3 regions of the Buttiauxella cochleicola genome follow, and region 3 is predicted to be linked to each of the others. Evidence: predicted binding sites of a transcription regulator. Region 3 holds the regulator's gene; each other region holds the start of a gene.

Region 1 (3,286 bases), on a different contig from region 3:
CAGATGCGTCTGGTTACCGTTCGGTAACGTCCAGTTAATTGTCGCGCCCACACGCAAACCCAACAGCGCCGCACCCACTGGTGCCATCACTGAAAGTTGATTGTCGCTGTCTGTTAGGTTTATCGGGTAAACCAGCGTGCGAACATGCTCTTCTTTTGAGGATAGATCGCGGAATTTAACGCGGCTGTTCATCGTTACGACGTCGGCCGGAATATCTTCAGGCTTACACATTTCTGCTCTGTCCAGTTCTGCGTTCAGCACTGTAGCTACCGGCTGGTTAGCAAATTGTGGTTGCTCCAGCAAACGGTCAATACGCTCGGCATCGAGTTCATTAATGATAATGGCTGGTCTGGACATATTTCTCTCCGTGTAAAAAAACAGGCACTCATGTGCCTGATGTGGACCTTACAAAAGAAAACCCTCACCGGTAAGAGTGAGGGTTTGGTCTGCAGTGATAATACTGAGCTTAACGTATAGTTTAAAGTGACCTGAGTCACAAACTGCAGTTACAGAATAATGCTACCGACTAATGCGAACAGGAAAGCGATAGTACCAATCAGCGTTTCCATCACAGTCCAGGTTTTCAGTGTGGTTTTCTCGTCCATTTCCAGGAAACGGCCAACCAGCCAGAAACCGGAGTCGTTCACGTGAGACAGAACAGTTGCACCACCTGCAATTGCCACCACGATGAAGCACAGATCGAACTGGCTCAGGCCTGGCGTTGCCGCAACCATTGGCGAGATAAGTGCCGCAGTGGTAGTCAGAGCAACGGTCGCAGAACCTTGTGCCACACGCAGAGCGGTAGAGATAACAAACGCGGCAACAATCACTGGCATACCTGTATCAGACAGCACACCAGCAAGCGCATCACCAATGCCGCTGGCACGCAGAACACCACCGAACATACCACCCGCACCGGTCACCAAAATGATGCCGCAGATTGGACCAAGCGCGCCATCGCAAACTTTTTCCAGATGCTGGCGGCTATGACGACCACTAAACACAGCAAGAGCAAAGAATACAGTTATCAGCAATGCAATCGGGGTTTTACCCAACATGCGCAGGAACTGAACTACGATATTGTCAGCCGTTACCCAACCGAGCACAGTTGCTGTGTTCAGGCCGGTATCAAGGAAAATAAGCACCAGTGGCAGCAGCAGAATTGACAATACAGTGCCAAAAGATGGTGGCTGGTGGTTTGGATCAGCTTCTACATTGCCGAGGAAAGAAGAAGGCAATGGTACTTCGAATTTCTTGCCAGCATACAGGCCAAACAGATACGCACCGAGATACCAGGTTGGAATCGCGATAACCAGGCCAACAATGACCAGAAGCCCAATGTTCGCGCCGAGCAATTCACTTGCAGCAACCGGACCCGGATGCGGCGGCAAAAGTGCGTGCATTACAGCGAATGCACCCGCAGCAGGCAGCGCATATTTCAGCGTAGAACCACCGAATTGTTTTGCTACGCTGAAAATAATTGGCAACATCACCACCAGGCCCGCATCGAAGAAGATTGGGAAGCCAAACAGCAAAGATGCAACGCCAAGCGCTAGTGGCGCGCGGTGTGAACCAAATTTCCCGACCAGTGTGTCAGCCAATACTTTGGCACCGCCAGAGATTTCAAGTAAACGACCAATCATGGCACCCAGGCCAACCAGCAGGGCAACGCCCGCCAGGGTACTACCAAAACCGCCCAAAATTGTTGGGACAATTTTATCGAACGGCACACCGGTGACCAGTGCAACAACAACACTCACAAGAGTTAATGCTAAGAATGCATGCACTTTGAAGCGCATGATGAGAATAAGTAGGAGTACGACTGCACAAGCTGCGATCCCAAGTAGGGTCCCTGCGCCGTAATGTGCTGTTATTTCGGTCATATGTTTGTCCTCTGCGCCGAATTAGTAGGCAAGATATGCGTTAAGCATAAATCACCATCTCTCTGATACCGGTAACATGATATCGGTAACATGACGCCTTCGGGAATGGAGTGCTCCATGTTTATTAACATTTTGAGAGCAACTTCAAACTATCGAAAGAAACCGTCCATAAGCCGCATTGATTAATTGCTGACCGTAAATAAACCTGCCATGGGCAAAACTTGCATTACTCTTTATAGGCACGTTTCACTCAGGCCTTGTGCGGTCATCACCTGAACCGGAGATATCATGAGCCATTACGACAAACTCACGTTAAAGGACGGCAGTTCTCTTTACTTTAAGGATTGGGGAGAAGGACAACCGGTAGTATTCAGCCACGGCTGGCCATTAACGGCGGATGCGTTTGAAGACCAGATGTTTTTCCTAGGGCAGAAAGGATTTCGGGTTATTGCTCATGACAGGCGAGGGCATGGGCGCTCATCGCAAAGCTGGGACGGAAATAACATGGACCAGTACGCCGATGATCTTGCCGAATTGACCGCGCATCTCAATCTCAAAGATGCCGTTCACGTTGGGCATTCAACCGGCGGCGGGGAAGTGGCACGTTATATTGGCCGCCATGGCACCAGTCGTGTGGCAAAAGCGGTGCTGATAAGTGCCGTTCCGCCCATCATGGTCAAAACGGACTTCAACCCAAATGGTGTACCCATTGATGTGTTCGATGGTATCCGCGAAGGCGTGCGTGCGAACCGTGCGGACTTCTTCAAAGAGCTGACGCTACCGTTCTACGGCTATAACCGCTCAGGGGCTGAAATTTCAGAAGGTGTCAGAGAGAGTTTTGTTGAGCAAGGCATGCAAGGTGGCATCAAAGCGTTGTATGACTGTATCAAAGCGTTCTCGGAAACCGATTTGCGCGAAGATCTGAAGAAAATGACCATTCCGACGCTGGTTATTCATGGCGACGACGATCAGATTGTGCCCTTTGAAACCTGTGGCAAGGTGACAGCGGCGACACTGCCAGATGCGACGTTCAAAGTTTATGAAGGTGGCTCACACGGTATTTGCACCACGGAGAAGGACCGGATTAATGCTGATTTGTTGGCCTTTTTGAAAGGTTAGCTGTTGTAGGCGGGTAAGTGGCTATTACCCGCCATTCAGCCACTCATTTAACCGCGACCGGCAACATAATCTCTTTTAAAATTTCATAGCGTTGTTGGGGTGAAAGCCAAATCAAACCCAACAGCTTATGCGCTTTTTCTTCACGTTCGAATTGGGCTTTTAACTGCATTAAAAAACGTTTCGTTTTGTTCATAATTACCTCCGCATTTGATAAACAAAGCATATGTCTACAAACCCGGAACTAATAGTGAACTGATTGTTTTTTTGTCTTCCGTATTTAATCG
Region 2 (3,286 bases), on a different contig from region 3:
CAGGTTTTCTTTCAGCAGTTTCAGCGCTTGCAGAGCCTGGCCGTCAGAGAACTCGCTCGCCAGAACAGAAACATAAGCTTCCAGTGCGTGAGTTACGGCATCAAGACCACCGAATGCACACAGGGACTTAGGCATGTCCATGACCAGGTTGGCATCAACAATCGCCATATCTGGAGTCAGAGCGTAGTCAGCCAGTGGGTATTTCTGACCAGTAGCATCATCAGTTACAACAGCAAACGGAGTCACTTCTGAACCAGTACCGGAAGTGGTGGTAACCGCGATCATTTTCGCTTTTACGCCCATTTTCGGGAACTTGTAGATACGCTTACGGATGTCCATGAAGCGCAGAGCCAGTTCTTCGAAGTGAGTTTCTGGGTGCTCGTACATAACCCACATGATTTTCGCAGCATCCATCGGTGAACCACCACCCAGCGCGATAATCACGTCTGGTTTGAAGGAGTTCGCCAGTTCTGCACCTTTACGTACTACGGACAGAGTTGGATCAGCTTCTACTTCGAAGAATACTTCAGTTTCAACGCCAGCTGCTTTCAGAACAGAAGTGATCTGGTCTGCATAACCGTTGTTGAACAGGAAACGGTCGGTAACGATCATCGCACGTTTGTGACCATCAGTAATCACTTCGTCCAGCGCGATTGGCAGGGAGCCACGGCGGAAGTAGATAGATTTCGGAAGTTTATGCCACAACATGTTCTCAGCTCGCTTAGCAACGGTTTTCTTGTTGATCAGGTGCTTAGGACCCACGTTCTCAGAGATAGAGTTACCACCCCATGAGCCACAACCCAGAGTCAGGGAAGGCGCGAGTTTGAAGTTGTACAGGTCACCGATACCACCCTGAGAAGCAGGGGTGTTGATCAGGATACGTGCAGTTTTCATTTTGTCGCCGAAGTGCTTAACGCGCTCTGGCTGGTTGTCCTGGTCTGTGTACAGGCAAGAGGTGTGGCCGATGCCGCCCATCTCAACCAGTTTCTCAGCTTTAACAACGGCATCTTCGAAGCTCTTAGCACGGTACATAGCCAGAGTTGGAGACAGTTTTTCGTGAGCGAATGGCTCAGATTCGTCAACAACGCTAACTTCACCAATCAGGATCTTGGTGTCAGCCGGTACTGTGAAGCCTGCCAGTTCAGCAATTTTAGTTGCTGGCTGACCCACGATAGCTGCGTTCAGCGCGCCGTTTTTCAGAATGATGTTCTGAACAGCTTTCAGCTCTTGACCCTGCAGCATGTAGCCGCCGTGTGATGCAAAACGCTCGCGCACTGCATCATATGCAGAGTCAACAACGATAACTGATTGCTCGGAAGCACAGATTACGCCGTTATCGAAGGTTTTAGACATCAGGATAGAAGCAACAACACGTTTGATGTCGGCAGTTTCGTCAACAACAACTGGAGTGTTACCTGCGCCAACGCCGATTGCTGGTTTACCGGAGCTGTATGCTGCTTTAACCATGCCTGGGCCACCAGTTGCCAGAATCATGTTGATATCTGGGTGGTGCATCAGTGCGTTAGACAGTTCAACAGATGGCTGGTCAATCCAACCGATCAGATCTTTAGGTGCACCAGCAGCGATCGCTGCTTGCAGAACGATGTCTGCTGCTTTGTTGGTCGCGTCTTTTGCACGTGGGTGTGGAGAGAAGATGATCGCGTTACGAGTCTTCAGGCTGATCAGAGACTTAAAGATAGCCGTTGAAGTTGGGTTAGTCGTTGGCACGATACCGCAGATGATACCGATTGGCTCAGCGATGGTGATAGTCCCGAAGGTGTGGTCTTCATCCAACACACCGCAGGTTTTCTCATCTTTATAGGCGTTGTAGATATACTCTGAAGCAAAGTGGTTTTTGATCACTTTATCTTCAACGATACCCATGCCAGATTCAGCAACGGCCAGTTTCGCGAGAGGGATTCGAGCATCTGCAGCAGCCAGAGCGGCGGCGCGGAAGATTTTATCAACTTGCTCTTGAGTAAAGTTGGCATATTCACGCTGGGCTTTCTTGACGCGCTCTACAAGTGCGTTAAGTTCAGCGACATTAGTTACAGCCATAATGCTCTCCTGATAATGTTTAAACTCTTTTAGTAAATGAGCTGCTCGAGACGACAGTATAGTCAGCGGGCAACAGCTTGCGTAAGACACGAGCCACGACTATCCAAAAACTTCCCAAAACATCTTGCTGACTTACTAAAAGAGCCTACCTAAAAAAACCTATTCATCCTCTGAATCATTTGCTCTTCAGATGCATCAAGAGTACTCACTTCTGAGTAGGTTTTTTGTGATATAAATCACAATATTTTAAGGCTGACTCCATTCAGCAGGGAGGATTCAGGTAACTGATAAGTCTTTAAAATTTTAGTCACAGCAAAGATAAAACAAATTACCATATTTTCAACAAGTGGGTAACAATATCGTTTAATATCGCATTTGCTAATAAAAGTAGTTATCTATGCTGCGAAAGTGCGTGGCGCCAGCACCTGTTTTCCATTACATTACGCCGGCCTTTGCTACGTTCATTCGCGGAGTTTTGAGTGGCTCAATCCTTGTTCGATTTGCCTACCTATTTTAAGTTCTTTATTGGCTTGTTCGCGCTGGTAAACCCAGTGGGGATCATTCCTGTATTCATCAGTATGACCAGCTACCAAACGGCGTTGGCCAGGAATAAAACAAACCTTACCGCCAACTTGTCGGTAGCGATTATTTTATGGACGTCGTTGTTCCTCGGTGACGGTATTCTGCAATTATTTGGCATATCAATTGATTCTTTCCGCATTGCTGGCGGTATCCTGGTGGTCACCATTGCGATGTCGATGATCAGCGGTAAGCTCGGGGAAGATAAACAGAACAAACAAGAAAAATCAGAAAGCGCTATCCGTGAAAGTGTGGGGGTCGTGCCATTGGCATTGCCTTTAATGGCAGGCCCTGGTGCAATCAGTTCGACTATTGTATGGGGCACGCGTTACCATAGCTGGAATTATTTGGTTGGTTTTTCAATCGCTATTGCACTCTTTGCTTTTTGTTGCTGGTTGGTTTTCCGCCTTGCCCCGTGGTTAGTCCGTTTGTTGGGGCAAACCGGCATCAACGTTATCACCCGTATTATGGGGTTGTTGTTGATGGCGCTGGGTATCGAATTTATAGTGACTGGCCTGAAAACGATCTTCCCAGGGTTATTAAGTTAGTTCTGCTGAAACCGGCATATGAAAAAGCAGAATAGCCATTCTGCTTTTTTTTGTTAATTTTTTACCAATGCGATTAAAGCATAAGCATTTTTTTAGTTTTC
Region 3 (3,286 bases):
CAACTCAATTTACGTGCAGCGGAAGTCGAAGGTGACAGTTTCCATCGTTTCACTCGTCCTGAAATGGATATGGCTATTCGTAAAGCACGCGACCTGGGGCGCCATATCAGCTATTTCGGCCCAGAAGCCAATGACTTTGGTTTGCTTGAACAGACGTTCATTGAATACGGTAGAACCGGGCAAGGTAAGTCACGCAAGTATCTACATACTTACGATGAAGCCGTACCCTGGAACCAAATCCCCGGAACCTTTACGCCATGGCAGCCATTGCCAGAACCCACTGATGTTTTGTTTTATGAAGGTTTGCACGGCGGTGTAGTCACGCCACAGCACGATGTGGCTAAAGCCGTCGATTTGCTGGTTGGTGTGGTACCGATTGTGAACCTGGAGTGGATACAAAAGTTAGTGCGAGATACCAGTGAGCGCGGGCATTCCCGAGAAGCGGTAATGGACTCTGTGGTTCGTTCTATGGACGACTATATCAATTACATCACACCGCAATTCTCCCGCACCCACATCAACTTCCAGCGCGTCCCAACTGTTGATACCTCTAACCCATTTGCAGCTCGCGGCATCCCGTCTCTGGATGAAAGTTTTGTGGTGATTCATTTTCGCGGGCTGGATGACATCGATTTCCCGTATTTGCTCGCCATGCTACAAGGCTCATTTATTTCGCATATCAATACATTGGTGGTGCCGGGCGGCAAGATGGGGCTGGCGATGGAATTGATTATGACACCGCTGGTTAAGCGTCTGGCAGAAGGTCGGAATATCAATAATCAGGGCGGTTGAACCCGCCCGTTTTCACTCTTTAGCCTTCAATCACTTCATAGCTATGTGTAACGTTTACCGCTTTTTCAAGCATCAGTGCAACAGAGCAGTACTTCTCAGCAGAGAGGTCTACTGCACGGGAAACTGCAGCATCTTTTAGCTCTTTGCCTGTCACGATGAAATGCAGATTGATATGCGTAAACAAACGCGGAGCCTCTTCACGGCGCTCAGAGGTTAGTTTCACTTCACAATCGGTCACGGTGTAGCGGCCTTTTTGCAAAATAGAAACTACGTCAATTGCACTGCAACCGCCAACGGACATCAGCACCATTTCCATTGGGCTTGGTGCTTTATCACCTGAATTGCCATCCATAAGGATCTGGTGCCCTGAAGCGGACTCGCCCAGGAAGGTAAACCCTTCAACCCATTTCACTCGTGCCTGCATGCTACTCACTCCTGTAGAAAAATTACCTTTCAGAGTACGCAGATTCAGCAAATCTGGCAACGGAAGGCGACATGCGTCAAGCTGAAACGAGACAACAGGAGACACTTGTCAAAAGCTATGCTAAAACAATCCAGATGCTACATCGATACATTGACGTTATGCATGTATGCAGAGGACATCACTAATTACAGGCAGCAAGAATGACTTGCATGCCATCTCCCCAAGGTGGGGAATATTCTAATTACTTGCAACGCCAGACAGGATGTTTAGCGTCCTGTCGTTGGTAGCCAGTTATAAAACAGAGGATAACCGCGCATGGTGCTTGGCAAACCGCAAACAGACCCGACTCTCGAATGGTTCTTGTCCCATTGCCACATTCATAAGTATCCATCGAAGAGCACACTCATTCACCAAGGTGAGAAGGCAGAGACGTTGTATTACATCGTCAAGGGCTCTGTGGCTGTTCTGATTAAAGATGAAGAGGGCAAGGAAATGATCCTCTCCTATCTAAATCAGGGCGATTTCATTGGTGAGTTAGGGCTGTTCGAAGAAGGTCAGGAACGTAGTGCCTGGGTTCGTGCTAAAAGTGCCTGTGAAGTGGCTGAAATTTCTTATAAAAAATTCCGCCAGCTGATCCAGGTCAATCCAGACATTCTGATGCGCCTGTCTTCACAGATGGCTAACCGTCTGCAAGTCACTTCAGAGAAAGTAGGCAACCTGGCATTCCTGGACGTTACCGGTCGCATCGCGCAGACGCTGCTGAACCTGGCTAAACAACCTGATGCAATGACTCACCCAGACGGTATGCAGATTAAAATTACCCGTCAGGAAATCGGTCAGATCGTGGGTTGCTCTCGCGAAACTGTTGGTCGTATCTTGAAAATGCTGGAAGATCAAAATCTGATCTCCGCTCACGGTAAAACGATCGTCGTATACGGCACTCGTTAATCTCCGTCTAAAAAATGGCGTGTTGCTTCATAACACGCCTTTTTTGTCTCTAAAAAACTAAATCCGAAACCCGATTAATTGAAGTTGCAGCAAGGCAGCAAGTGAGTTCATCCCGATGAGCTTACTCAAGTAAGTGATTCGGGTGAATGAACGCAGCTAACGCCGCTGCAGCTTTAAGTAAGAAGGGTTTATGTGGCGAAGACTGATCTACCATCCCGAAGTTAACTACGCACTGCGGCAGACGCTGGTGCTGTGCCTTCCGGTGGCAGTAGGTTTGCTCGTCGGCGATCTCCAGTCTGGTCTGCTTTTCTCTTTAGTCCCTGCCTGTTGCAACATTGCCGGTCTTGATACTCCGCACAAACGTTTCTTCAAACGCCTGATCGTCGGTGGCTGTCTGTTTGCTGCCAGCAGTTTGATCATGCAGCTTTTGCTGCTTTACACCACTGTGCCACTGCCCGTCATTCTTGTTGTGATGGCGCTCTTGCTGGGTGTCACGGCAGAAATCAGTTCCCTGCACGCTCGTCTGCTTCCCGCATCACTCATTGCTGCCATATTTACGCTCAGCATGGCCGGGAATATGCCGATCTGGAAACCGATGCTGCTGTATGTCTCCGGTACGATTTGGTACGGCGTATTTAACTGGTTTTGGTTCTGGATGTGGCGCGAGCAGCCACTGCGGGAATCATTGAGTCTGCTCTATCGGCAGTTGGCAGATTACTGTGAAGCAAAATACGGCATGCTGACTCAACATACCGATCCGGAAAAAGCGCTCCCACCGCTGCTGGCTCGTCAGCAAAAAGCGGTGGATCTCATTACCCAGTGCTACCAACAGCTTCATATGCTGGCGGCAAACCAGCAAAACGGCTACAAGCGTTTGCTGCGTGCATTCCAGGTAGCATTGGATTTGCAAGAGCACATCTCGGTAAGCCTTCACCAACCAGCTGAAGTTCAGAAGCTCGTCGAGCAAAGCCATGCAGAAGCAGTTATTCGCTGGAATGCACAGACCATCGCGGCGCGGTTACGTGTACTGGCTGACGACATTCTTTACCATCGTTATCCACAGCGTTTTACGATGGAAAAACAGATCGATGCCCTTGAGAAAATCGCCCGTCAAAATCCAGA

What was found. Region 3 encodes CRP, which controls carbon source genes, mostly activating them, when cyclic AMP is high. Its sites were predicted from a motif close to ATGTGANNNNNNTCACAT; they were not measured.
Region 1: the regulator CRP is predicted to act here: its motif matches at 2,016-2,033, upstream of LVQ79_RS05995 (GntP family permease).
Region 2: the regulator CRP is predicted to act here: its motif matches at 2,283-2,300, upstream of adhE (bifunctional acetaldehyde-CoA/alcohol dehydrogenase).

Annotation. Positions count from the first base shown of each region.
Region 1 covers NZ_JAJSOU010000003.1:365,832-369,117, forward strand. Annotated here, with positions in the region: gene rnk (nucleoside diphosphate kinase regulator) at 1-357, opposite strand, end outside; gene LVQ79_RS05995 (GntP family permease) at 507-1,883, opposite strand; gene LVQ79_RS06000 (alpha/beta fold hydrolase) at 2,172-3,002, shown strand; gene LVQ79_RS06005 (hypothetical protein) at 3,046-3,195, opposite strand.
Region 2 covers NZ_JAJSOU010000004.1:192,649-195,934, forward strand. Annotated here, with positions in the region: gene adhE (bifunctional acetaldehyde-CoA/alcohol dehydrogenase) at 1-2,058, opposite strand, end outside; gene LVQ79_RS07205 (YchE family NAAT transporter) at 2,538-3,185, shown strand.
Region 3 covers NZ_JAJSOU010000002.1:42,773-46,058, forward strand. Annotated here, with positions in the region: gene LVQ79_RS02500 (phosphoribulokinase) at 1-792, shown strand, start outside; gene LVQ79_RS02505 (OsmC family protein) at 812-1,216, opposite strand; gene crp (cAMP-activated global transcriptional regulator CRP) at 1,532-2,164, shown strand; gene LVQ79_RS02515 (YccS/YhfK family putative transporter) at 2,355-3,286, shown strand, end outside.